Regions from separate parts of the Metabacillus hrfriensis genome, predicted to be linked through region 4. Evidence: predicted binding sites of a transcription regulator. Region 4 holds the regulator's gene; each other region holds the start of a gene.
What was found. The regulator Rex, encoded in region 4, represses fermentation and respiration genes when NADH is low (regulators of the CRP and FNR family bind a similar motif). The targets are predictions, from matches to a motif close to TTGTGAAATATTTCACAA.
Positions count from the first base shown of each region.

Region 1: a site for Rex is predicted at 2,947-2,964, ahead of QLQ22_RS22590 (L-lactate dehydrogenase). Genes of this name have one in related genera too.
Region 2: a site for Rex is predicted at 1,735-1,752, ahead of QLQ22_RS09965 (cytochrome ubiquinol oxidase subunit I). Genes of this name have one in related genera too.
Region 3: a site for Rex is predicted at 2,872-2,889, ahead of yumC (ferredoxin--NADP reductase 2). Genes of this name have one in related genera too.

Region 1 covers NZ_CP126116.1:4,546,446-4,552,576, forward strand. The annotation lists gene QLQ22_RS22575 (exonuclease domain-containing protein) at 1-446, opposite strand, end outside; gene QLQ22_RS22580 (DUF294 nucleotidyltransferase-like domain-containing protein) at 443-1,423, opposite strand; gene QLQ22_RS22585 (ammonium transporter) at 1,451-2,716, opposite strand; gene QLQ22_RS22590 (L-lactate dehydrogenase) at 2,988-3,938, shown strand; gene QLQ22_RS22595 (heavy metal translocating P-type ATPase) at 4,139-6,131, opposite strand, start outside.
Region 2 covers NZ_CP126116.1:2,004,514-2,010,644, forward strand. The annotation lists gene QLQ22_RS09955 (ATP-binding protein) at 1-816, shown strand, start outside; gene QLQ22_RS09960 (gamma-glutamylcyclotransferase family protein) at 832-1,692, shown strand; gene QLQ22_RS09965 (cytochrome ubiquinol oxidase subunit I) at 1,823-3,151, shown strand; gene QLQ22_RS09970 (cytochrome d ubiquinol oxidase subunit II) at 3,167-4,180, shown strand; gene QLQ22_RS09975 (potassium channel family protein) at 4,257-4,919, shown strand; purine riboswitch at 5,396-5,498, shown strand; gene ade (adenine deaminase) at 5,555-6,131, shown strand, end outside.
Region 3 covers NZ_CP126116.1:4,339,719-4,345,849, reverse strand. The annotation lists gene QLQ22_RS21595 (hypothetical protein) at 1-470, opposite strand, end outside; gene QLQ22_RS21590 (hypothetical protein) at 600-1,397, shown strand; gene yumC (ferredoxin--NADP reductase 2) at 1,606-2,601, opposite strand; gene QLQ22_RS21580 (NAD(P)/FAD-dependent oxidoreductase) at 2,990-4,213, shown strand; gene QLQ22_RS21575 (NUDIX domain-containing protein) at 4,313-4,795, shown strand; gene QLQ22_RS21570 (YuiA family protein) at 4,959-5,084, shown strand; gene QLQ22_RS21565 (YuiB family protein) at 5,187-5,477, shown strand; gene QLQ22_RS21560 (3D domain-containing protein) at 5,617-6,131, shown strand, end outside.
Region 4 covers NZ_CP126116.1:262,407-268,537, reverse strand. The annotation lists gene groL (chaperonin GroEL) at 1-136, opposite strand, end outside; gene groES (co-chaperone GroES) at 189-473, opposite strand; gene QLQ22_RS01555 (CPBP family intramembrane glutamic endopeptidase) at 769-1,500, shown strand; gene QLQ22_RS01550 (YdiK family protein) at 1,503-1,700, shown strand; gene tatC (twin-arginine translocase subunit TatC) at 1,727-2,476, opposite strand; gene QLQ22_RS01540 (twin-arginine translocase TatA/TatE family subunit) at 2,495-2,671, opposite strand; gene QLQ22_RS01535 (redox-sensing transcriptional repressor Rex) at 2,689-3,330, opposite strand; gene moaC (cyclic pyranopterin monophosphate synthase MoaC) at 3,327-3,842, opposite strand; gene QLQ22_RS01525 (ABC-F family ATP-binding cassette domain-containing protein) at 3,996-5,912, shown strand.

The DNA.
Region 1 (6,131 bases), 780 kb from region 4:
GAAGAGTGATGGGCAACAAGTGTATCTCCTTTTACGAACTTATAAAATTCGATCATGGCCTCTTCAAGGAAAGGAGCATCCATTAAGTCTTCATCACTAATGCCCGTTAACTCACGGATTTCATCGGACATCCCATTTTCATGTCTGACAAGCGAGTAGAAACGTTCCTCTTCCTTCAGCGTGGACCCGCTCACCTTCACTGCTCCGATAGCAATGATTTCGTTTCCCTGCTCTGGGAAAAATCCGGTTGTCTCAATATCAAAGACAACCACATTCAGATCGTCTAATGGAACCGACAGCGCCTCCTCTGCTTTCATTTCTCGCTGAAGCTGGCGCAGAAACGCAATTTGCTGGGAGTTTTGTCCGCTTTGAGCAGTTCCAAAAACGCTTGTTTGAAACTTTCCGTGCACTTCTCTTATAAAATGAACGAACGGATTCGACTTCATTTATGAACACCCTTTTCAATGATTCCCTGTACAAAGTGATGCAGCTTTTTCCCGTTTTTCAGAATGGTTTTCATTTCTTTTCTCTCCGCACGGCTGAGCTTTTGAATGGGAAGGTAATGTACATCATCGTAATCTTGGATTCTCTTTAAATTAGACATTCGAAATTGCAGCAGATTTGCAAAGCTGGTCTTATAGTCGCTCAGCTCATTCCGATAAAACTCGTCATTGCTGAGCTCATCAATCCGGTCCAAAGTTGACGCGGCTAGTACTCCTTCTTTAATAGCAAGGATTCTTACCGCATTCACATAGGGCAAAAACGCAGCCTGCTTCAAATTCAATGATCCCTGATAAGGGCCGCTGTTTTCGGTAAAGATTTGCCCAAGAGGACCAACAGAAGGTTTGAGGTGCATGATATTATCCATAAACCGTTTTAATAGCTTAGGAGACTTTTTCTGGCAATCATCAATAACGTTTTTTAAGTGGTTAACAAATGTTTCTTCTCCCTCTAATACTCTTGCATCAACAAAAATCTGCAGATACCGCATCGACTCGAAGCTGACTTCATCCATCCATTTTGATAGCTGATTTTCAAAAGCTCCAAGCGATTTGCACCAGACAGGATTTGAGCTCATGACTTTACCTTCGCAATAAGGATATCCTGCAATATGAAGACCTAAGGAAACTTCTTTTCCAAGTGCCAGAAAGTACTGATCTGCATCCGTACCGCTTTTTTCATAAACCATTCCATGATCCTGGTCACTGATGACCCCCTGTTCATATCTCCCTGCACTCCCCATGACAAACCATGTAAAGGGCGAAGGAGGAGTTCCTTTTTCCTCCTTCACCCTTTGCAGAGATATGTTAAAAACAGCCCGCATGACTTGATCATGAAATTGATTTAATGTGTGCGTATCAGATGTATATTTATATATCTCTTCATCTTTCCATGCACGAATCGATTCGTAGCTTTCTCCCATTTACAGCACTTCCCTTTCGCTCCGGAATTAAGAGCTGATCTTATCCTCTTTTGATAAGAATACTTCAGGATAGCCGTAACTTCCATGCTCACTCATATCAAGCCCCATAATTTCTTCTTCTTCCGTTACACGAAGACCGCCCATCAGCTTTTTAGCAGCAAAGAGAATGATAAACGAAACAATAAAAGCATAAGCTCCGGATACGCCGACCCCCATAATCTGAACACCTAATTGTTCAAAGCCTCCGCCATACAATAATCCTGGCTTTCCAACTGTCGCCAGTTCTGGTGTTGCGAAAAACCCTGTTGAAATCGTACCCCAAACCCCTGCTGCACCATGAACGGATAAGGCGTAGATTGGATCGTCTATTTTTCTCTTTTCAAAGAATCTCACACTATAGAAAACCAGGATTCCAGCGATAAAACCGATGAGAACAGCCGCCCATGTATCAACAAACGCACAGGATGCTGTAATCGCTACAAGACCCGCGAGTGCCCCGTTCAGCATCGTCGGCACATCTGATTTCCCAAGCACCGCCCATGAAACGATGAGCGCTGCGACAGCACCGGCTGCTGCTGCAAGATTAGTATTCAGAGCAACATATCCGAAAAATCCATCCTCTACTCCAAGCGTGCTTGCCGCATTAAATCCAAACCAGCCAATCCAAAGCAGCAAAACGCCTAAAGCCGTAAACACCTGATTATGCCCAAAAATGTTATTGGCAGAACCATCCTGATTGAATTTCCCAATTCGGGGCTTCAGCAAAATTGTCGCCGCAAATGCAGCCATTGCTCCCGTTAAATGCACTACTGTAGAGCCTGCAAAATCCTGTTTGCCATGCTCAGCAAGCCAGCCTCCGCCCCAGATCCAGTGTGCAACTACAGGATAGACAAGAGCTGAGAACAGCACCGTAAAGACAAGATAGATTGATAGCTTCGCCCGCTCGGCAAACCCGCCAAGGGCAATCGTAATCGCAATACCGGCAAATGCAAGCTGAAATATAAAGAATACAGCGGAAGAAAGATTCATCCCTTCAAGCTCATATCCTGAATAGAAAAAGTGGGATAAACCGACAAGGAAATTAGCATTATCGCCAAAAATAAACCCAAAGCCCACTGCCCAAAACACAAGGGATGCAAGACCAAACGTAAAGATCGTCTTCCCGGCAATATGACCGGCATTTTTCATGCGTGTAGATCCCGCCTCAAGCAAAATGAACCCGCCCTGCATGAGAATAACTAAGATCGCCCCTAAAACCACCCATAAACTATTTAACAAATAAATAGAATCCAATTTAACGTCCCCCTATTGCTCTTTTCATAACATGATATGTTATAAAATATAACATAAGTTTATTATTTTCTATTTTATCGTATATTTTTCTTTAGTCAACCAATTTTCTAAAAATTTTTATAACTTCACGTCAAAAAACCTTACATGTTTTTAATGAATAAAGAATTTGAAAAATCGCAGATAGGTTGCTTTTACAATAGACATTTCTTCCTAAATAAGGTAACATTATATTGTGAATTATTTCACAATCCATTGAAAAGAGTGTTGCACAATGACACAAGAAAAGATAAACCGTGTAGTCTTAGTTGGAACCGGTTTTGTCGGATCCAGCTGCGCATTTGCTCTCATGAATCAAGGAATGGCTGATGAACTCATTTTAATTGATGCTGATGCCGAAAAAGCGCTTGGGGATGTAATGGATCTTAATCACGGAAAAGTGTTTGCGCCAAATCCTGCCGCCATCCGCCTCGGAGAATACGAGGATTGCAAACACGCAGATATTGTTGTCATTTGTGCAGGAGCCAACCAGAAGAAAGGCGAAACCCGCCTCGATCTAGTAGCAAAAAACCTGGCTATATTCAAAGAAATTACCGAAAGCGTTATGAAATCCGGTTTTCAGGGGATTTTTCTAGTAGCAGCCAATCCAGTGGATATCCTGACCTACGCAACCTGGAAATACAGCGGCTTGCCGAAAGAACGCGTGATAGGTTCAGGAACCATCCTTGATACTTCCCGCTTTCGCTACCTGCTGGGCGATTATTTTAAAATTGCTCCAAATAACGTGCATGCCTACATAATCGGTGAACATGGAGACAGCGAGCTTCCTGTTTACAGCGCTGCGGATATCGGCGGGATCCCTGTCATGAAGATGATTGAACGAAACAAAGCCTTTAAAAAAGAAGATTTAGATGAAATTTTTAAGAACGTCAGAGATGCAGCCTATCAAATTATAAGTCGAAAGGGCGCAACCTATTATGGAATTGCAATGGGACTTATCCGCATTACGAAGGCAATCCTTCATAATGAAAACTGTGTTCTGACCGTTTCTGCCTATCTTGATGGCCATTACGGTGAAAACGATGTCTATATCGGTGTTCCAGCTGTAATTAACCGCGAGGGGATTCGCGAGATTATTGAGCTTGATCTAAACGCTGAGGAACAGAATAAATTTAAAAACAGTGCAGCGATATTGAAGGAAATACTGGCTCCACATTTTGACTAGAAAAGCTGGGTAACTTCAGTCAACTCTCTTACCAGCTATAAAAAGGCAAACGGCTATTTATGCTCCGGCTTCAGAAGCTGGAGTTTTCTTTTTTTGCTTTCAAGCTGTTATTAGCGCATTTTATTCTATTTTAGGTGCCATTCTTTTTCTAGCCAGCTGCATACAAAAAAGAAGCATGAACCCCTAAGGAGTTCATACTTTCAAAGTATCTGGCTATCTCTCTTTCCTTTCACTCTTAAAAGCCGTAATCCATTTAACGTAACTAGCAATGTAGCTCCCATATCTGCAAAGATCGCGATCCAAAGCGTCAGCCACCCCGGAACGACCAGAAGTAAAGCAAGCAATTTGAGTCCTAAGGCGAAGGCAATGTTCTGCTTAATGATAACAAGCGTTTTGCGGCTGAGTTCAATTGCAAATGGCAGCTTTTTCAGATCATCCCCCATTAAGGCAACATCTGCTGTTTCAAGAGCGGTATCCGTCCCGGCTCCTCCCATCGCGATTCCAACTGAAGCTGCAGCAAGGGCAGGAGCATCATTTACGCCATCCCCAACCATTGCAGCTGCCCCGTATTCCCTTTGCATCTTTTTCACTGCATCCAGTTTATGCTGAGGAAGCAGCTCAGCATAAATCTCAGACACTTCTAACTGGTTACCGATCGCTGCAGCTGTATTTGCATGATCACCCGTCAGCATGATGGTTTTTTGAATACCGAGCTCTTTTAACTGCTTCACAACGCGGACACTGCTTTCACGGACCTCGTCTGCCACTGCTAAAACAGCAAGCAGCATTTCATTCGTTCCGGCGAGCATGACTGTTTTTCCTTGTTTCTGCAAAGAATCAACCTTGTTCCTTAATTCACCTTCAAATGTAAGCCCCATTTCTTCAAACAGCGAAACATTTCCAACGTAGTACCACTCATGATCAATCTTTCCTTTGATTCCTTTTCCAGTTAAGGACGTGAAATCTTCTACAATCAGTGATTTATAATCGATCTCCTGCTGCTCTGCTTTTTTTATAAACGCTGAAGCAAGCGGATGCTGCGATCGATATTCCAGCGCACTTACCAATTTAAATAGGTCGTTCTCTGAAATGCCGGATTGTAAAACTTCAAAATCGGCAACCACGGGAGCCCCTTTTGTTAAAGTGCCTGTTTTATCAAAGGCAACTGCCTTGATTCTGCTTAATTCTTCAAGGTAAATGCCGCCTTTGATCAATACACCATTTCTCGCAGCGTTCCCAATTGCCGTAACAATAGAAACAGGTGTTGAAATAACAAGGGCACATGGACAGCCGACCACTAATACGGCAAGACCCTGGTAGATCCATGTGTCCCATGCTGCGCTGAAAAATAACGGAGGAAGAACGGCAACTAAAAAGGCAACCGCCATAATGGCAGGTGTATACCACTTCGCAAACTTGTCAACAAACGCCTGCGATGGTGCGCGTTCCGCCTGGGCTTCTTCTACTAAATGAATGATTTTGGCAATCGTCGTATCATCAGCAAGCTTTGTAACCTGCACTTCAAGCAATCCTTCTTCGTTAAGAGTTCCCGCAAACACTTCGGCGCCTGGTCCTTTTTCTGCCGGGATGGATTCACCCGTGATGGACGCCTGATTAACAGCCGAAAACCCTTTAACAACTAAACCATCCATGGCAATTTTCTGGCCAGGCTTCACGATCATAATATCGAGAGCTTCAATTTCATCAACGGCAATAGAGCTTTCAATTCCATTTCGTCTTATTAACGCTTCTTTTGGAGCAATATCCATTAAAGAGCGAATGGACTTTCGCGCCCGGTCCATCGAATAGGATTCCAGAGCTTCACTGACGGCAAACAAGATGACCACAACCGCTCCTTCGCTCCATTCCCCAATAATGACGGCGCCAATAATGGCAATCGTCATGAGTGTTCGCATATCAAACTCAAGTCGAATCAAATTTTTAAACCCAGTGATAAACAGGGATGATCCTCCAATAATGATGGCAGCAATAAAGGCTGCTATAGATGGGACACTTCCTTCCCCGTAAGAAAATAAGGAATAATAGCCAATAATTATGAACAGAGCGGACACTAGAAGCGCACCGTATTTTTTAAGGAATGGTTCTGCAGGTGCTTGAACGGCTCCCTTTTCAGGAAGGATTTTAAGGTGCTCGAACGCTCCTGCTTTTTCAATATCATCGATACTTGCTTTG
Region 2 (6,131 bases), 1.7 Mb from region 4:
TATGCTCATGTTCAATTCAAAATGTATTATGACAATGAAGGCTATTTGATCGGAACGGTCGGGACAATTCAGGACATTACTGACAGAAAACTGGAAGAGCGGGAATGGAGAGAAATGAATGAGCACCTTGCCCTGAAATCCCAAAAACTTTCCATTGCCGGACAGCTTGCAGCGGGCATTGCACATGAGGTAAGAAATCCGCTTACATCCATCAGCGGTTTTCTTCAGCTGATTAAAAAAGAATTTCCTGGCAAAGATACATATTTTGATATTATCTTTGGAGAAATAAAGAGAATTGAGCTGGTTCTTAGTGAAATGCTTGTCTTGGCCAAACCGCAGGCGATTCATTTCAGGGAAAAGAATATGATTTCCATTTTGGACCAAGTGGCTGTACTGATTGAATCCAATGCCATTTTACATAATATCCAGATTGAAAAAAGTTTGCCCTCAACAGAAATTATAGTGGAATGTGATGAAAATCAATTAAAACAGGTATTTATAAATCTAATTAAAAACGCGATTGAAGCACTGCCTGATGGAGGAAATATCCACATGAGCTGCAGACTGAAAGGGGAATATGTGATCATAGCAATTGAAGATGATGGTATGGGGATACCAAAAGAAAAAATCTCAAAACTTGGCGAACCATTCTTTTCTACAAAAGAAAAAGGGACTGGTCTTGGTCTGACCGTTTGCTTAAGGATAATAAAAGATCACTATGGCCATATCAATGTAAACAGCAGCTTAAATAAGGGGACTACCTTCGAGGTTGTACTGCCAGTTGTGAATCGCCATACGATATTAGAACCAGTTTAAGAGGAGAATGGTAAGATGAACTGTCATTTATTTGTTTATGGGACACTGCGCTATATGGAGAAAAATCATCATTTTTTAAAGGATAGAACATGTATTGCCGAACAGGCGTGGACAAATGGATCGCTGTATGATTCGAATGACGGCTATCCTGCGATGACTGTGGAACAGGAAACAGTTTACGGAGAACTCTATGAAATTGATGAGGAACTGCTTCCTGAAGTTCATGTACTAGAAGGGTACAATGGACCTGAAGCAGATGACAATTTGTTCGAATTTGTGCCAATCCGTGTCTATACAGATAAAATGGAATATGATGCTTTTTGTTATGTCATAAAGCCGGAACAGGCTGATACAATGAAAAAAATAAAGAGCGGAGACTGGAAAGAATATCAGTTTATCTTGAATCCGCCAGCTGAAACGTTTTATTTTGCTTATGGCTCGTGCATGGATACCGAACGATTTCAAAAAGCGGCTGTTGATCATCATTTTGCCGATGTAATCGGCGGAGGAAAAGCAGAAAAGTATTCTGTTAAATTCACAGTTACGATGGAAGATGGGGGCCGTGCTGACATCGTTGAAGATGGCGGAGGGGCTGAGGGCATTTTATACCGTGTACCTGAGGAAGCGGTGGACTATCTTTACATGCGTGAAGGTGTTGATTCTAAATTGTATCGTCCAGCCTTCATTAAGGTGGAAACGGGCGGAGTGGTTTATGAGCAGTGCCTTACCTTTACAGTGGTTCAGAAAAAAGAAGAGTTCCGCCCGCCTGGCCATTACTCAACAGAAATATTAAGAGGTGCAAAAAGCAGACTCGGAGAGGAGTATATTGAAAAAATCCGGGCATATATGGCTGCTCTTCCTGAATATAAACCATAATCAGCAAAGAGAAATCTTCTTTGCTGATTATGATTTCAAAAATTGTTCATCACATCACAATCTTGGCATGTTTTACTTTGGGGAAACTGTGATATAAGATCATTAGAACAATAAAAGGAGATGTGGCCCTTTGGCTGAACTTGATAGCGTCATACTTAGCCGGATGCTTACGACATTGACACTTGCCTTCCACATTATTTTTGCAACAATTGGAGTCGGAGTTCCTGTTTTAATATCTATTGCAGAGTGGATGGGAATCAGGAAAAACGATCCGCACTATATCCTGCTGGCAAGACGCTGGACGAGGGGCTTTGTAGTGACAGTGGCAGTGGGTGTCGTTACAGGAACATGTATTGGATTGCAGTTATCTTTATTATGGCCGAGTTTCATGGAAATTGCCGGCCAGGTGATTGCCTTGCCGCTTTTTATGGAAACATTCGCTTTTTTCTTTGAGGCAATCTTTTTGGGGATTTATCTTTACACATGGGACAGGTTTAAAAAACCAATTTACCACTGGCTTATCTCCATTCCGATTATGATAGGATCATCGATGTCTGCCGTGTTTATTACCACCGTCAATGCTTTCATGAATACTCCTCAGGGATTTACGCTGAAGGGCAGAACGATTACAGGCATCGATCCGATTGCTGCAATGTTTAATCCTGCAGCACCTTCAAAAGTCTTTCATGTGCTGATGTCTTCCTATATGACTTCAGCCTTTGTGCTCGCTGCTATAACTGCTTTTATGATCATTAAAGGAAGAAGAACAGACTATCACCGTAAAGCCTTGCAGGTGACAATGGTCTCGGCTCTTGTCTTTTCGCTTGGTACGGCTCTCGCTGGTGATCTCTCTGCAAAATTTTTGGCGGAGCATCAGCCTGAAAAGCTTGCAGCAGGGGAGTGGCATTTTGAAACAGAAGCCGGAGCTGATTTAATTTTATACGGTACACTGAATGAAAAAGGGGAAATCACCAATGAAATAAGAGTTCCTAAAATGCTCAGTTTCTTATCATTCAGTGATTTTAATGCAGAAGTAACAGGATTAAATGAAATAGAAGAAGATTTAAGACCTCCTCTATGGATTCACTATATGTTTGATGTAATGGTCACTATTGGGATGTTCGGCCTGGGACTGTCTATGCTGTTTGTTTTATTTGGAAAAATAAAAAGGCTGAATGGTTTCCAATCGAGGCTTTTATGGCCGATTGTAGCTGCAGGACCTCTTTCCATGATTGCAATCGAAGCAGGCTGGATTTTTGCCGAGGTAGGACGTCAGCCATGGATTCTCAGAGGTTATATGAAGGTTGCTGAAGGAGCAACGACCTCTGATCATGTAGGGTTAATGTTTGTACTGTTTTTTGGCCTGTACACCTTGCTCGGAACACTGTGCATTATTGTGTTAAAACGAATGTTTAAAGAAAATCCGGCAGAAGCGGAGCTAGAGTACCGGTTTAAATAGGAGGGAGAAGTCTAAATGGATATTCCAATCGTTGGAATGACGGTTCTGTGGGTTTTTCTTTACGGTTATTTAATTGTTGCTTCTATAGATTTTGGAGCTGGTTTCTTTGCTTTTTACGCCCAGCTGACAAAGCGGGATGATATCGTAAATAACTTAATCAGCCGCTATTTGTCGCCGGTGTGGGAAGTAACAAATGTCTTCTTCGTCTTCTTTTTTGTGGGGATCGTCGGTTTTTTTCCGCAAACAGCGTATTATTATGGTACAGCACTGCTGGTTCCAGGCAGCATAGCGCTGGTTTTAATCGCGATCCGCGGTTCCTTTTACGCATTTGGGAACTACGGGGCTAAAGACAGTCTTTTTTATACGTTTTTATATGGAGCCACAGGACTTTTAATTCCTGCGTCTCTGTCTACAGCTCTTTCAATATCAGAAGGCGGCTTTTTGGAAGAACGAAATGGCACGGTCGTATTTCTTGCTAATGAGTTATTTACAAGCTTTTATTCGTGGAGTGTGGTATTCCTTGCCATTGTATCCGTTTTGTTTATCAGTGCTTCTTTTTTAACCTACTATGCAGATCGTGCGTCAGACAGCAAAGCTTTATCGCTGCTTAGAAAGTTTGCTCTTTTTTGGGCGCCGCCTACAATCATTGCTAGCTTTCTTGTCTTTCTTTCCCTTCAGCAGCATAATCCCAGGCATTTTAATCATGCGCTCGATCTTTGGTGGATGTTCGGATCCTCACTCTTGTTTTTTATGATATCCGTTTGGCTAATCTATAAAAGAAAGAATTTTGGAACGGCCTTTATTATGGTGATGCTGCAATTTTTCTTTGCCTTCTTTGGCTACGGGGCATCACATTTGCCTTACATTCTTGATCCGTTTGTTACTATTTATTCGGGATATACCAACGAAACGATGGGGATCACACTTGTCATCGTTTTTATAGCCGGGCTGCTGCTTTTGATTCCCTCACTTATTTTGCTTTTGCGCCTGTTTTTATTTGATGCGGAATATGTGAAGGGCAAAAAGTAAAGCTTTAATTTATTTTAATTACGAATAGAGTTATGATAAACTTTGTTTATAGTATGATGGCTGGAGGAACGTACATATGAAAAAGGATTTTGCAGTTATTGGACTTGGGCGTTTTGGAGGCAGTATTTGCCGCGAGCTGAGCGAAGAGGGCATGGAAGTAATGGCCATCGATATGGATGAAGATAAAGTGAATGAGTATGCCAATATTGCTTCCCATGCTGTTGTCGGAGATTCAACGGATGAAGCCGTTTTAAAAAGCCTGGGCATCCGCAACTTCGATCACGTCATCGTGGCGATTGGCGATAATATTCAGTCAAGTATTTTAACAACATTGATGCTGAAAGAGCTAGGCGTAAAATTTATTACTGTAAAAGCGCAAAACGATTATCATGAGAAAATTTTAAGGAAAATAGGAGCTGATCAAATCGTTCATCCAGAGAGAGATATGGGCCGAAGAATTGCTCATAATCTGATCTCCAATAACGTTCTTGATTACCTTGAACTTTCCGATGAACACAGTATTGTAGAGATTGTCGTAAATAATAAACTGTCAGGAAATACATTAATCGACCTTGATATTCGTGCTAAATACGGAATTAACATAGTTGCTATAAAAAGAGGCAAAGAAATATTTGTGACACCACAGGCAGATGAAGTGATTCAAAAAGATGATATTTTAATTGTTATTGGTGCAGATACAGATATCGACAGATTTGAAAAAAGGGTTTTAGAAGCTTAATCGGAAAAGGACACGTGAAAGTGTCTTTTTTTGTTTTTTGTAATAGAACGTTTGTTCTTTGTGGATTGTGGTATAATGGAAGATGTATACATTCGTGAACATATGGGTGGTCGGCTAGCCCCTGTCTCTTTTCTTTGTGAAGCAAGGAAAGGGGGTGATGCCCGGGTGACAGTATATGAGAGCTTAACATTTGCCATTTCATTTGCTACGCTTATCATTGCCGTTCTGTCGTTTGACCAGAAAAAATAGACCTCCCAGCTTTGTCGATTGCGGGTGAGGTCTATTTTTTAATTGATTGAGAAAAATGGCCGACCCCGAGCGTGGGACCGAATGTATGCATGGCCGTAAGTGTTGCTGCACTTGCGGTCATTTTTATGTTATTCAACTTTATGGCTATCATACCACAGAATAAAAAATTATTAAACGGAAACAAAAAACGTTGACTGCAGGTTTATTTACTATTACTATATGTTACTAAATACTTATATTCAAGAACTCGTATAATATTGGAGATATGGTCCAAAAAGTTTCTACCGAACTGCCGTAAAAAGTTTGACTACGAGGAATGAATAATTAAGGCATGATTCAATTGCCTTTATTTATCTCACTCCTCCATAACAGCGAGGGGTTTTTTTATGAAAAAAGAAGAAATTATTCAATCAATAGAAGCAAGTACAAAAAGAAAAAAAGCCGATATCGTTTTTAAAAATGCTCAGATTGTCGATGTGTTTAATTCGGAGATTATAAGCGGCGACGTAGCCGTCACAAATGGAAGAATTGTAGGTATAGGCGATTATGAAGGCAATGAGGAAATTGATATAAGCGGGAAGTATCTTTGTCCCGGATTAATTGATGGTCATGTTCATATTGAATCGTCAATGGTACCGCCGCATGAATTTGCCAAAGTGGTGCTTCCTCATGGTGTAACAACTGTCATTGCAGATCCTCACGAAATTGCGAATGTTTCCGGGGTGAAAGGAATTCAATATATGCTGGACAGCTCAGAAGGAATTTTGCTTGATGTATTTGTCATGCTGCCGTCCAGTGTGCCTGCTACAAGCTTTGAACATGCAGGTGCAAGGCTGGAAGCTGTTGATTTAGAACCGCTTTTTGACCATGAACGAGTCATTGGGCTTGCAGAAGTCATGGATTATGTTGCTGTTCAAACAGCTTCTGACAGCATGCTGAATAAACTTGAAATGACTGCAAGGC
Region 3 (6,131 bases), 990 kb from region 4:
ATAATTCCCCAAGTAATGGCATTAGTTCCTAGCTGATGTTCCAGATTCACTTGCTTTTCAGGTTCTTTTCCGGCACCGAGATTTCTTATGTCATCCCCTGCGTCTGTGAGCAAATTTGTTCGTTCGCATAATCCGGTCTCAAGGTTAAACTTATCTCCGTATGCATAAACAAGATAATTTTCACCTTCAATGAAATCAACTCCGCACCCTGCAGAGTCCCTCTCTGTTTCAACAATAAGCTGTGATTGAGAAGGGCCCTTCCAGATAAGATCCACATCAATTAACACTTTTTTCTGACTGCTTCCTGTGATCTTTAATACTTTTCCTGAAAAAATGGCTGTTTTGTTTTCTAATTCTGACTGAACGGAAGGCTGCTGCGCACATGAACAAGCATAGCCATTTTCTTTATTTACTAAAAAGATGCCTGACATAATTACCGCACATAAGATTAGTTTTAGTTTCCATTTCACACTATTTCCCCCTTCCTTGAAAACATAGTCGAGGATAAATAGAAAAAGGTTTCAGGTTCCAATTTAAAAACAAAGGACAAATAGCGGGCATATAGTATGGATGTGTGAATAGAGAAGGGAGCTTGAATAATGAATTACAACCCATATCCATATCCATATCCATATCAGATGTATAATCAATTTCGTCTTTCATCAACAGATGAATTAAATGAAGGCCTATATAAATGGGTGAAATTAACCTTTACAAACGGTACGGAAAAAGAGGCATTTATATTCTACTTAGATAAACAATCAGGTGCAGTGTTTATTTTGTCATTTCCCAAATTAACGACAAGTCAGGCGAATGTGAATGATATAAAATCCTTCGAAGTGATGCCTGAACCTCCAAAAATGGAAGAAGAGGCTCCTCAAGAATCAGAAGTACAAAACGGCGGGACAGAAGGCGATCAGGAAGTCGGTCAAATGCCGGGAATGGATCAACCTGAAGAAATGCAGGGCGATCAGGAAAGTCCATTCGGACAAATGCCGGGAATGGGCCAATCGGGAGAAATGCAGGGCGGTCAGGAAAGTCCATTCGGTCAAATGCCGGGAATGGGTCAATCTGAAGAAATGCAGGGCGGTCAGGAAAGTCCATTCGGTCAAATACCGGGAATGGGTCAACCTGGAGGAATGCAGAGCGGTCAGGGAAGTCCATTCGGCCAAATGCCGGGAATGGGTCAACCTGGAGGAATGCAGGGCAGTCAGGGAAGTCCATTCGGTCAAATGCCGGGAATGGGTCAACCTGGAGGAATGCAGGACGGTCAGGGAAGTCCTTTTGGTCAAATTCCTGGAGGTGATCAAAGCGGAATACCGTTTGGCGGCCAAAGATACCAGCAATGGAATCAGCCGGTTTATTACAATCCATACAGCTATTACTGGCAGCAGTAAGTCATGCAGCGTTTATTCCAATAAAAAAGAGGAAAAGCAGACCGCTTTCCTCTTTTTATTGTAGGAATATAAAGTTTTGCACATTAAGGGCGAGCGGAAGCGCCTGGCTCCTCCGTCTGAACGGCTTCGCCAAAAAATGTCAAACCCGGGCTTCTCACTGGATGGCATCTGTCATACCTGTGTTATCCAAGGTCATCCGATTTTCTTATTATTTTTCAAACAAGCTTGTGCTGTGAAGCGGCTGAACTCTTGCTTTTGGATCCATATAAGCTTTCGCATTATTAACAGCAGTTGGAGCTTCACCAAAACCGCTTGCGATCAGTTTTACTTTTCCTTCATATGTGCAGATGTCGCCCGCAGCATAGATGCCTTCAACGTTTGTTTCCATCTTGCTGTTAACTACAATTGAGTTTTTCTCAATTTCAAGACCCCAGTTTTTGATTGGGCCAAGTGATGAGACAAATCCAAAATTCACGATGACAGAGTCAACATCTATGACTTCTTTGCGTTCGCCTTTCACTTCTTCTAAGACTACTTGTTCAATATTACCTGCACCTGTTAATTCTTTTGGAACGAAAGGAGTGAGAACTTGAACTTTTGAGTTATTCAGGTTTTCGACACTATGCTCATGAGCACGGAACTTATCTCTTCTATGAACAAGTGTTACTTTTTCAGCAATTGGCTCTAGCATAAGTGCCCAGTCAACAGCAGAATCTCCGCCTCCGCAAATAAGAACTCTCTGGCCGGCAAATTGATTTAAATCATCAATGAAGTAATGAAGATTTGCTTTTTCAAATGAAGCAGCTTCTTCAAGTTCAATTTTTCGGGGTTGGAACGCACCGTTTCCTGCAGTAATGATAATCGTTTTAGAATAGTGAACTTCTTGATCAGTTGTTAATTTAAACACGCCGTCAGCCTGTTTTTCAACCGTTTCAACTGCTTGCTCGAGACAAACTGTCTGCTCAAACTTGGCCATTTGCTCTTTTAAATTGTTTACCAGCTCCTGTGCGCGCACTTTAGGAAATCCTGCAACATCATATATGTATTTTTCAGGATATAAGGCAGAAAGCTGACCGCCGAGCTGCGGCAAACTTTCGATGATTTTAACAGAAGCCTGGCGCATACCGCCGTAAAATGCAGTGAACAAACCGACAGGTCCGCCGCCAATGATCGTAATATCGTATACTTTTGTGTCTTCCTTCACAAATATCCCCCCGATTGTAATTGATAATAATTCTTAATTATAACATATCATACCTCTTTAACAATTTCATCTGGTAATTGAGTAAAGAGATGTGCTTGTATGATGAATATGATTATTATAGAGAATGTTTTTATTTTTGTAAAATTCTTAACGTTTCTAATCCTTCAATTTGGTCTTGAAAAATATAATGCAGATGCTATTATGTAATATAGGCATTATTTATATTCTATATTACTACTCACAGAGTTTTCAGTATCATTTTGAAAAGTTAAGTGAACATTTTCACATACTTTTTTAGGTAAAACAAAATAAAATGTTGTGAAGCAGCGGAAGATAATTAGTATTGAAATTATTTCATTCTTTACAGCAAATTCAAAAAAAGGTGGATGTGATTCGGTTGAGAAAGCCCAAAATAGTAGTTTTAGGTGCAGGTTACGGCGGATTAATGGCAGTTACACGTCTTCAAAAAATGATTGGTGTAAACGAAGCAGATCTTACACTGGTTAACAAAAATGATTATCACTATGAAACAACATGGCTTCATGAAGCTTCAGCAGGTACATTGCATCATGATAAAGCAAGATACCAAGTCAAGGATGTTATTGATAACAGCCGTGTAAAATTTGTGAAAGAAACAGTTGTTTCCATCAACAAAGATGAAAAGAAAATTGTTCTTTCAAATGGCGAGCTTGAGTATGACTACCTAGTGATTTCTCTTGGATCTCATCCAGAAACATTCGGTATCAAAGGCTTGAAAGAGTACGCTTTCGGTATTACAAACATTAATGCAGCGCGTCAATTGCGCGAGCATATCGAATATCAATTCGCTACTTACAACACTGAAGAAGTAAAGCGCGATCAGCGCCTTGCAATCGTTGTGGGCGGAGCTGGCTTCACTGGCATCGAGTTCCTTGGCGAGCTTGCTAACCGTGTTCCTGAGCTTTGCCGTGAGTACGATGTTGATCATAAGAAAGTACGCATCATCTGTGTAGAAGCTGCTCCAACAGCTCTTCCTGGATTTGATCCAGAGCTAGTAGAATACGCTGTAAACCACTTAGAGCGTAAAGGGGTAGAATTCAAAATCGGCACAGCCATTAAAGAATGTGTTGAAGACGGCATCATTGTTGCAAAAGATGACGTAATGGAAGAAATTAAATCTGATACAGTTGTATGGGCAGCAGGTGTGCGCGGAAACAGCATCGTTGAAGAAGCTGGCTTTGAAAACATGCGCGGGCGTGTAAAGGTAGATTCTTACTTAAGAGCACCAGGCCATGAAGATGTATTCATCATTGGCGACTGTTCACTAGTAATCAACGAAGAAATCAACCGTCCATATCCTCCAACAGCTCAAATTGCTATGCAGCAAGGTATTACAGCAGCTAAAAACATTGCTGTGGCCGTTCGCGACCAGGGTGAAATGGAAGAATTCAAACCAGACATCAAAGGTACAGTTGCTTCACTTGGCGAAGATGACGCTGTAGGTATGGTATTTGGCAAGAAAGTTATGGGAACAAAAGCTTCATTCATGAAAAAAATGATTGATAACCGTGCTCTATTAATGGTTGGCGGAGCAGGATTAGTCGTTAAAAAAGGTAAATTTAAATTTTTCTAAGAAGTAGAGTAAAATAAAAGACAAGAGCCTTCTAAGCTTTTGTCTTTTTTTTATCGAAAAAATCTAATTTAATATAGTAAGTCAAAAGGGGAGATTATGGTGGCAAATAAGCGGGGGAATGTATGGATTGCTGTATCTGGTGTAGTTGAAAATGAAAACGGGGACTGGCTTGTCGTGAAAAAGAAATACGGGGGGTTGAAAGGGAAGTGGTCTTTTCCAGCCGGATTCGTAAATGAAGGGGAAACGCTCGATGAGGCGATTGTTCGCGAAATTCATGAGGAAACGGGAATTGAAGCTGAAGTGCAGGGTGTTATTGGCATCCGGTCAGGAGTCATTCAAAGTACAATCAGCGATAATATGATTATTTTTAAACTCAAGGCGAATTCATCAAAAATTATCGTACAGGAAGATGAGTTATTTGAAGCTGCCTTTTTTCCTCCCAATTTTCTTAAGGATGACGAGGATGCCTCCCTGCTGCTTCAGTCATTTGCAGAGGAAATGTTTGAGAAAATGCTTTATAAAATAGATGGTCTAAACCCCGGTGATCAGTTTGGCTACACGTCATATCGCTTATTTTTATAATTTTCAAAATAATAAGAAAAATTGAGTAAATAGAAGGAAGAGCTTGATGTATTCGCTTACATCAAGAATCCCGTAAGATTTTCTCCCTTTATCCTTTACAAAGAACCTGATATAGTATTTTCAATATCAAAAAAGAGATACTTGACAGAGGGGAGAATAGATTATGAATGCATCTGCTATTGAAAAGAAAGAATGTCCATATTGTTCGGGGAAAGGTTATTTCCAATTGCTTCTTGGCGGTTCAGAAACGTGCGATTGCTGCAACGGAACAGGAAAGAAGTCTTCATAAAACGTTCAATTTTTTTACAATTGACTGAATATCGCTTGTTCAGTACACTTAAATAGGTGTACTGGAGGCGATGACTTGTTTTTACCTGTATTGATAATTTCGATGCTTTTATTCTTTGTTTTATTTTTTGGAATCGGTTTCTTGCTGAATATGCTGCTTCGCATGTCTTGGATCATGGCTATTATCTATCCGATTGTCTGTATATTGATTGTAGATAATGTGAGAGTCACTCAATACTTTACCTCACCTGGACCATCTTTTTCATCTTTAGGAGAGCGTATTCTATCTTTGGCTTTGGCAGATATTCTAATACTGGTCTGCGGTTTTATCGGAGCGATTGTGTCCGGAATTGTTATTAACATGCTCCGCAAAAGAGGCTATCAAATGTTTTAAAAGGTGATCTGTACAAGAGTACAGATCTTTTTTATTTGCAGAAATCAAAACTTGTAAAATATGGATTCCTCTCTATCTTGAATATTTCGTTTATCATTTGGAAACGATTATTGATGTGAGAGGAGTGAACACATCGTAAATGGATAGGACAAAAACCTGGTCAAGGCGTCTATTAATGACACTATTACTGCTAGTAGCGCTCGGTACCACTTTAAAAGCTTTTTCAGGTGTGGAGGCAAAGGATCTGTCTGATATAAATGGGTGGAGCAAAGGCATCTTGGCAAGTGAAAGCCATCCCTATAAGCTGACAGGCCTTATCCCGAAATCTCTGCACAATGAAAAAACGGTCGCAACTGCGATTTCTTCAAGCGGAAGTTCTTTAAATCAAATGTCGCTTGAAAATGAAATTAACTGGTCACAATATCCGAAAAAAGAAGTAACAGCAACCGGATACACGGCAGGCTATGAATCAACAGGCAAAAAACCTGAACATCCAGAATATGGTATTACGTATTCTGGAGTGAAAGTAAAAAGAGATTTGTATTCAACAATAGCAGCTGATTTAAGTGTGTTTCCGATAGGAACCATTCTTTTTATTCCGGGTTACGGCTTTGGTGTTGTAGCAGACAAGGGCGGAGCGATTAAGGGGAATGA
Region 4 (6,131 bases):
GAGAACCGAATTTCTTTTCAAGAACCACGTTGCGTCCTTTTGGTCCAAGCGTAACTTTAACTGCATTAGCGAGTGCATCAACCCCGCGCAGCATTGCGCGGCGAGCGTCTTCACTGAATTTAATGTCTTTAGCCATGTTCCATTACCTCCTAAGAATGATGTTCTATGATATTGGAAATTTTTATAAATTAGCCGATAACTGCTAAAATGTCGCTTTCGCGTAAGATTAAGTATTCAGAACCCTCATACTTCACTTCTGTACCAGAGTATTTTGAGAAGATGATGCGATCGCCTTCTGCAACTTCAAGAGCAACACGCTCACCGTTGTCAAGCACACGGCCAGTACCTACTGCCACTACTTTACCTTCTTGCGGTTTTTCTTTGGCACTATCCGGCAGTACGATCCCACTAGCAGTTTTTTCTTCAGATTGTACAAGCTCAATTACGACACGATCACCTAATGGCTTTAACAAGTGAAACAACCTCCTCAAGATTTCATTAATTTAAATTTTCATTTTATTAGCACTCATATGTCTTGAGTGCTAACACAAGTATTATATTATATAATCTCTCGTGCAAATTCAAGTAATATGTTAAAAAAAATTGAAATCCTTTTCCTTATGCCGATTTCACATGTTTATAGCCATTCCTGCATACCCTATATGCGTTATCTTCCTACATCTTGCCTGATTTATGGTACAATTATGCCTAGCTGAAATTTTGCTTATATTGACTTAAATCATCCGGCAAGTTAAAGGAGTCGTTCAATTGAAGAAAGAATACTGGCTTATTATTTTGACATATATAGTCATGCAGTTTTCAGGCATTCTCGGCATTCCGCTTCTGCTTAAACTTGGCGTCGGAGAGGATCAATCGCTCCGCATGGCCCAGATTACAGCATCAGGCTATTGGACGGTTTTCAGCTTTGCAGCTGCCTTTGTAATCGTACTTCTTCTGCTCCGCAGCCATTTTAAAAGCAATGACCTCAGGGGCGATGCAGCTCCCGCTGGTCCATCCGTCTTATGGGCTGTCGGCGGCGTGTTTATGGCACTTTCAGTTCAGGTGATCGCGGCCAATATTGAGATTCAGGTATTTGGCATTGAAGGTGAATCTGAAAATACGAAAGTCATCATGGAAGTATTGAAGGTTACGCCTTTGCTCATAGTCGTGACTTCCATCATAGGTCCTATCCTGGAAGAGATTATTTTCAGAAAAATTTTATTCGGCGCTTTGTATCAGCGCATCAATTTCTTTTTATCGGCACTGATCAGTTCGATTGTATTCGCACTAGTTCACGGTGAACCTCAGCATCTTCTTCTTTATGGATCAATGGGGTTTGTGTTTGCTTTTCTATATGTAAAAACAAAGCGTCTCCTGGTTCCTATTTTTGCCCATGTTGCGATGAATACGTTTGTTGTCATTCTGCAATCGAACCGGGAACAGCTTGAGGAAATGCTGAAACAGGCAGAACAAATGCAATTTATTTTTGGAGGCATGTAAGCATGAGAACAAGCCCAATTTCAATGGGGATCTTTTACTTGGCGATGGGTATTCTGTTTACCTATCTCGCCGTAAACAGTTCAGAAAGCGGGATTTGGTCGTTTCCGACAATCCTGCTGATGTTAATCGCGACGTTTGATCTTGGAGTCGCATTTAGAATGTTCAATCTCTCTTTCAAAGTCAAAGCGAAGAAAAAATAAAAAAAAGGGTGGTCCTGCAGACAGGATCACCCTTCTTTATTTGCTTCTTCAAACTGAGTCCGCTGCGCCTTGCGGTAAGCAAACCTTGAGACAACAATGCTTATTTCATACAGGATAAACAGCGGTACGGAAACCATTAGATGCGAGACAAGCTCCGGCGGTGTAATTAACGCTGCAATAACAAGCAGAATGAAGTACGCATATTTTCGGATTTTCACGAGGAACATCGGTGTGACAATGCCGAGCCTCGTTAAGAACATAATAACAACCGGAAGCTGAAACAGCAGTCCAAATGGCACTGTCAGCTGAATTAAAAACTGAAAGTATTCGTTGATTCCAATGACTTGATTAATCTCTAAATCATTGGACATACGCTCCATGAAATCCACGACAAATGGAAAGAGCAAAAAATACGAAAAGCTGATGCCTGCGAGAAACAGTCCAATAGAAATTGGAATATAGCTCAGTGTGACCCTTCTTTCCTTTTCGTAGAGGCCAGGGCTTACAAATGCCCATAGCTGATAGAGGATGATAGGCGATGTAATAATAAAAGCAATGATAAACGCGAATTGCATATAGACCATAAGCGGATCGGTCATTCGGAATGAATTCAGCGTTAAGCTCTGAGCTTCATTCGTATGCTGTAAATAGATGATAATCGGCTTTGCTAATAAAAAGCCGGCAATCACAGAGAGGAAAAGGGAAAAGACTGTAATGATCAGCCTTTTCCGAAGCTCAGCAATGTGATCGATAACCGACATTTCGTTTTGTTTCATGACAGCTTTCATCCTATCTTACTTCTCTTCTTTCTTTTTATCTTCATCGTCGTCCGCCAGACCCTTCGTTGCATGCTTAAATTCACGCAATGAGTTGCCAATTGCTTTACCAAGCTCAGGCAGCTTCTTTGGCCCAAAGATTAATAGTGCTGCAAAGACGATCAGCAGCAAACTTCCAAAACCGATATTAGGCATATCATTCACCTCAATTCTTAAGCGTTAGGATAGTGCTTCAAAAAGTACACGAGCGATTGCAGCTCTACTGCTAAATCAATATGATGAATTCTGATTTCCTCCGGTACATTTAATCTCGCAGGAGTAAAATTAAGAATTCCTTTAATTCCCTTTGCAATCAGCCTGTCCGTAATGGGCTGGGCAGCCTGTGCCGGAACCGTTAAAATGGCCACGGTCACATCATCAGGCAGGTGTTCTTCAAGATCAGCCAAATTATAAATAGGAACATCGCCGATTTCAGTGCCGATTTTTTTCTCGTCGACATCAAAGGCAAGTGAGATTAACGTATTATTGTTCTTCGTAAAATTATAATGCAAAAAGGCAGTGCCGAGATTACCGACACCAATTAAGGTAACCTTCGTCACCTCATCCTGATCGAGCGTTTTTCTGAAAAAAGAAAGAAGATAATTAACATTATACCCATATCCTTTTTTCCCAAGGGCTCCAAAGTAGGAAAAATCCCTGCGGATCGTGGCAGAATCCACTTTCACAGCATCACTCAGCTCCGCAGAAGAAACACGCTGCTTGCCTGATGCATGCAGATTCTTTAAAAAACGATAGTATAAAGGCAAGCGCTTAGCAGTAGCTTGCGGAATTTTCGATTGTTCGATGTTGTTCACGTTCTATCCCCCACATTCAAAGCTACAGGTTCATCTCGTGTATAATCCCCGCTTTTTCCGCCTGTTTTTACAGACAGATAGGCAGGTCCGATGATTAACCCTTTATCAAGTGCTTTACACATATCATATACGGTCAGGGCGCAGACAGAAGCGGAGGTTAGCGCTTCCATTTCAACACCTGTACTTCCTGTTGTTTTCACAGCTGCGGCTATCATCAGATGGAAAAGCCCGTTTTCTTTTTTCCATTCAAACTCAATATCGATTCCCTTGAGCGGAATCGGGTGACACATTGGGATAATATTCCATGTGTTTTTAGCAGCCATAATGCCGGCCACCTGTGCGACCCCCAGCACGTCCCCTTTTTGAAGCTTGTGATTTACGATTTGTTCATAGACATGTTCCTTCATAACAACGCTTGAAACTGCAACAGCGGTGCGCACAGAATCATGTTTGTTCGATATATCAACCATTTTGGCTCTGCCCTGCTGGTTAAAATGAGTAAAATTTGACATCTTTTAACGCCCCTCATACTAGACTATACACTATTTTTACTAATCTGTCTTTTTACTTATTGTGACAAATGTTCGCACCAGGAAAAGTACAATCATTGCGGCTCACTCTTCTATAAGCTACACTTAAATTATCATAGCCTGAGGTGAAAATACATGATTTTGCTACAAATAAACCAGCTGACGAAATACTTTGCAGCTGATCTTATATTATCGAATATCAAACTTGAAGTTCAAACACGGGATAAAATTGCCCTTGTCGGACGGAACGGGGCCGGTAAATCAACCCTGCTCAAAATTATTGCGGGTCAGCTTTCTTACGAATCCGGAGAGATTATCAAGCCAAAAGATGTGACGATTGGGTACCTTGCGCAGGATACAGGTCTCGAATCTAATCTATCTATTTGGGATGAAATGGTTTCTGTGTTTCAATTTTTAAAAGATATGGAGCAATCCATGCGTGATCTTGAACAAAAAATGGCCAATACAGATCCCGCAAAGCGGGAATTTGAACAATATTTAAAAGAATACGACCGCCTGCAAATTGAGTTTAAAGAAAAAGGCGGCTATCAATATGAGGCAGATATCCGTTCTGTTCTTCATGGTCTGGGATTCGCGGATTTCGATGTCTCTTCTCCTATCCAGCGTTTGAGCGGAGGCCAGAAAACGCGCCTTGCCCTTGGAAAGCTGCTTTTGACGAGTCCTGACTTATTAGTTCTGGATGAGCCGACAAACCACCTGGATATTGAAACGCTGTCCTGGCTTGAGCAATATCTTCAAGGCTACAGCGGAGCGATTTTAATCGTTTCCCATGACCGCTATTTTCTTGATAAAGTGGTGAACCAGGTCTACGAAATCTCCAGGAGTACAAGCATCAAATACATCGGCAACTACAGCCGCTACCTTGAGCAAAGCGCTGAAAACTTTGAGCGCGAATTAAAGCTGTACGAAAAACAGCAGGATGAAGTGGCCAAATTAAAAGATTTCATTCAGAAAAATATGGCCAGAGCGTCAACTACAAAACGCGCTCAAAGCCGGAGAAAAAAACTGGACCGCATGGAATTGATGGACAGGCCGCAGGGCGACGAGAAATCAGCTCATTTCCGCTTTGATATTGAAAGGCAAAGCGGCAACGATGTACTGAAAGCGAAGGATATTGCTGTTTCCTATAATGGCTCAGACCCAATCATTTCAAACGTTTCTTTTTCCATATCAAGAGGTGACAGCATTGCTCTTGTCGGACCAAATGGAGTCGGCAAATCGACGCTTCTAAAAACAATCATTGATAAGATGGCTCCATTAAAAGGATCATTCGAAATAGGTTCAGGCGTGAAGATTGGATACTACGATCAGGAGCAGGCGAATTTAACTTCGAATAAACGTGTGCTTGATGAATTGTGGGATGAATACCCGATGCTGAATGAAAAAGAAATCCGGACTGTGCTCGGCAATTTCCTTTTTTCTGGTGACGATGTTTTAAAGAATGTTTCTACTTTAAGCGGCGGGCAAAAGGCAAGATTGGCTCTTGCTAAGCTAATGCTTCAAAAGGCAAATCTGCTTATCCTTGATGAGCCGACAAACCATCTAGATCTGGACAGCAAAGAAGTGCTGGAAAATGCCCTGATTGATTACCCTGGCACAATACTATTTGTATCCCACGATAGATACTTCATTAATCGCATTGCTACAAAAGTATACGAACTTTCAGCAAGCGGCGTTAATGAATACCTGGGGGACTATGATTACTATCAATCTAAAAAGGCAGAACAGCTGGAGCTTGCAGCTCTTGATGCAGTCCCTGATCTAAAGCCGAAAGAAAATCAAAATAAGCTATCCTATGAACAAGATAAAGAAGCGAAAAAATTGGCAAGACAAAAACAAAGAAGACTGCAGGAAGTAGAAGAGCGAATCTCGTTCGTTGAACAGCAGATCGAGAAGAATGAAGAGCTGTTATGTGATCCAGAGATTTATCAAAATCATACAAAGGTACAGGAAATAAACACAGAAAACGACGGTTATCACGAAGAACTCGAAAATCTAATGAATGAATGGGAACAGCTTCAGGAGGATTAACAGCTTTGTACACAAATTAAAAAACTCAGTGCCTATTATGGCACTGAGTTTTTTAGTTATCCACACTAAAAAATCTTATTTTATAAGGTTTCCACTCTTTTATTCACATTATCCACAAAATAGAGCTTTTTTATCCACATTGTCCACAGGTTATTCAATGCTTATTCAACAAGCTTTTCTAAAATCTGAAAAAGGTTATTAGACAGCATGTGGATAACA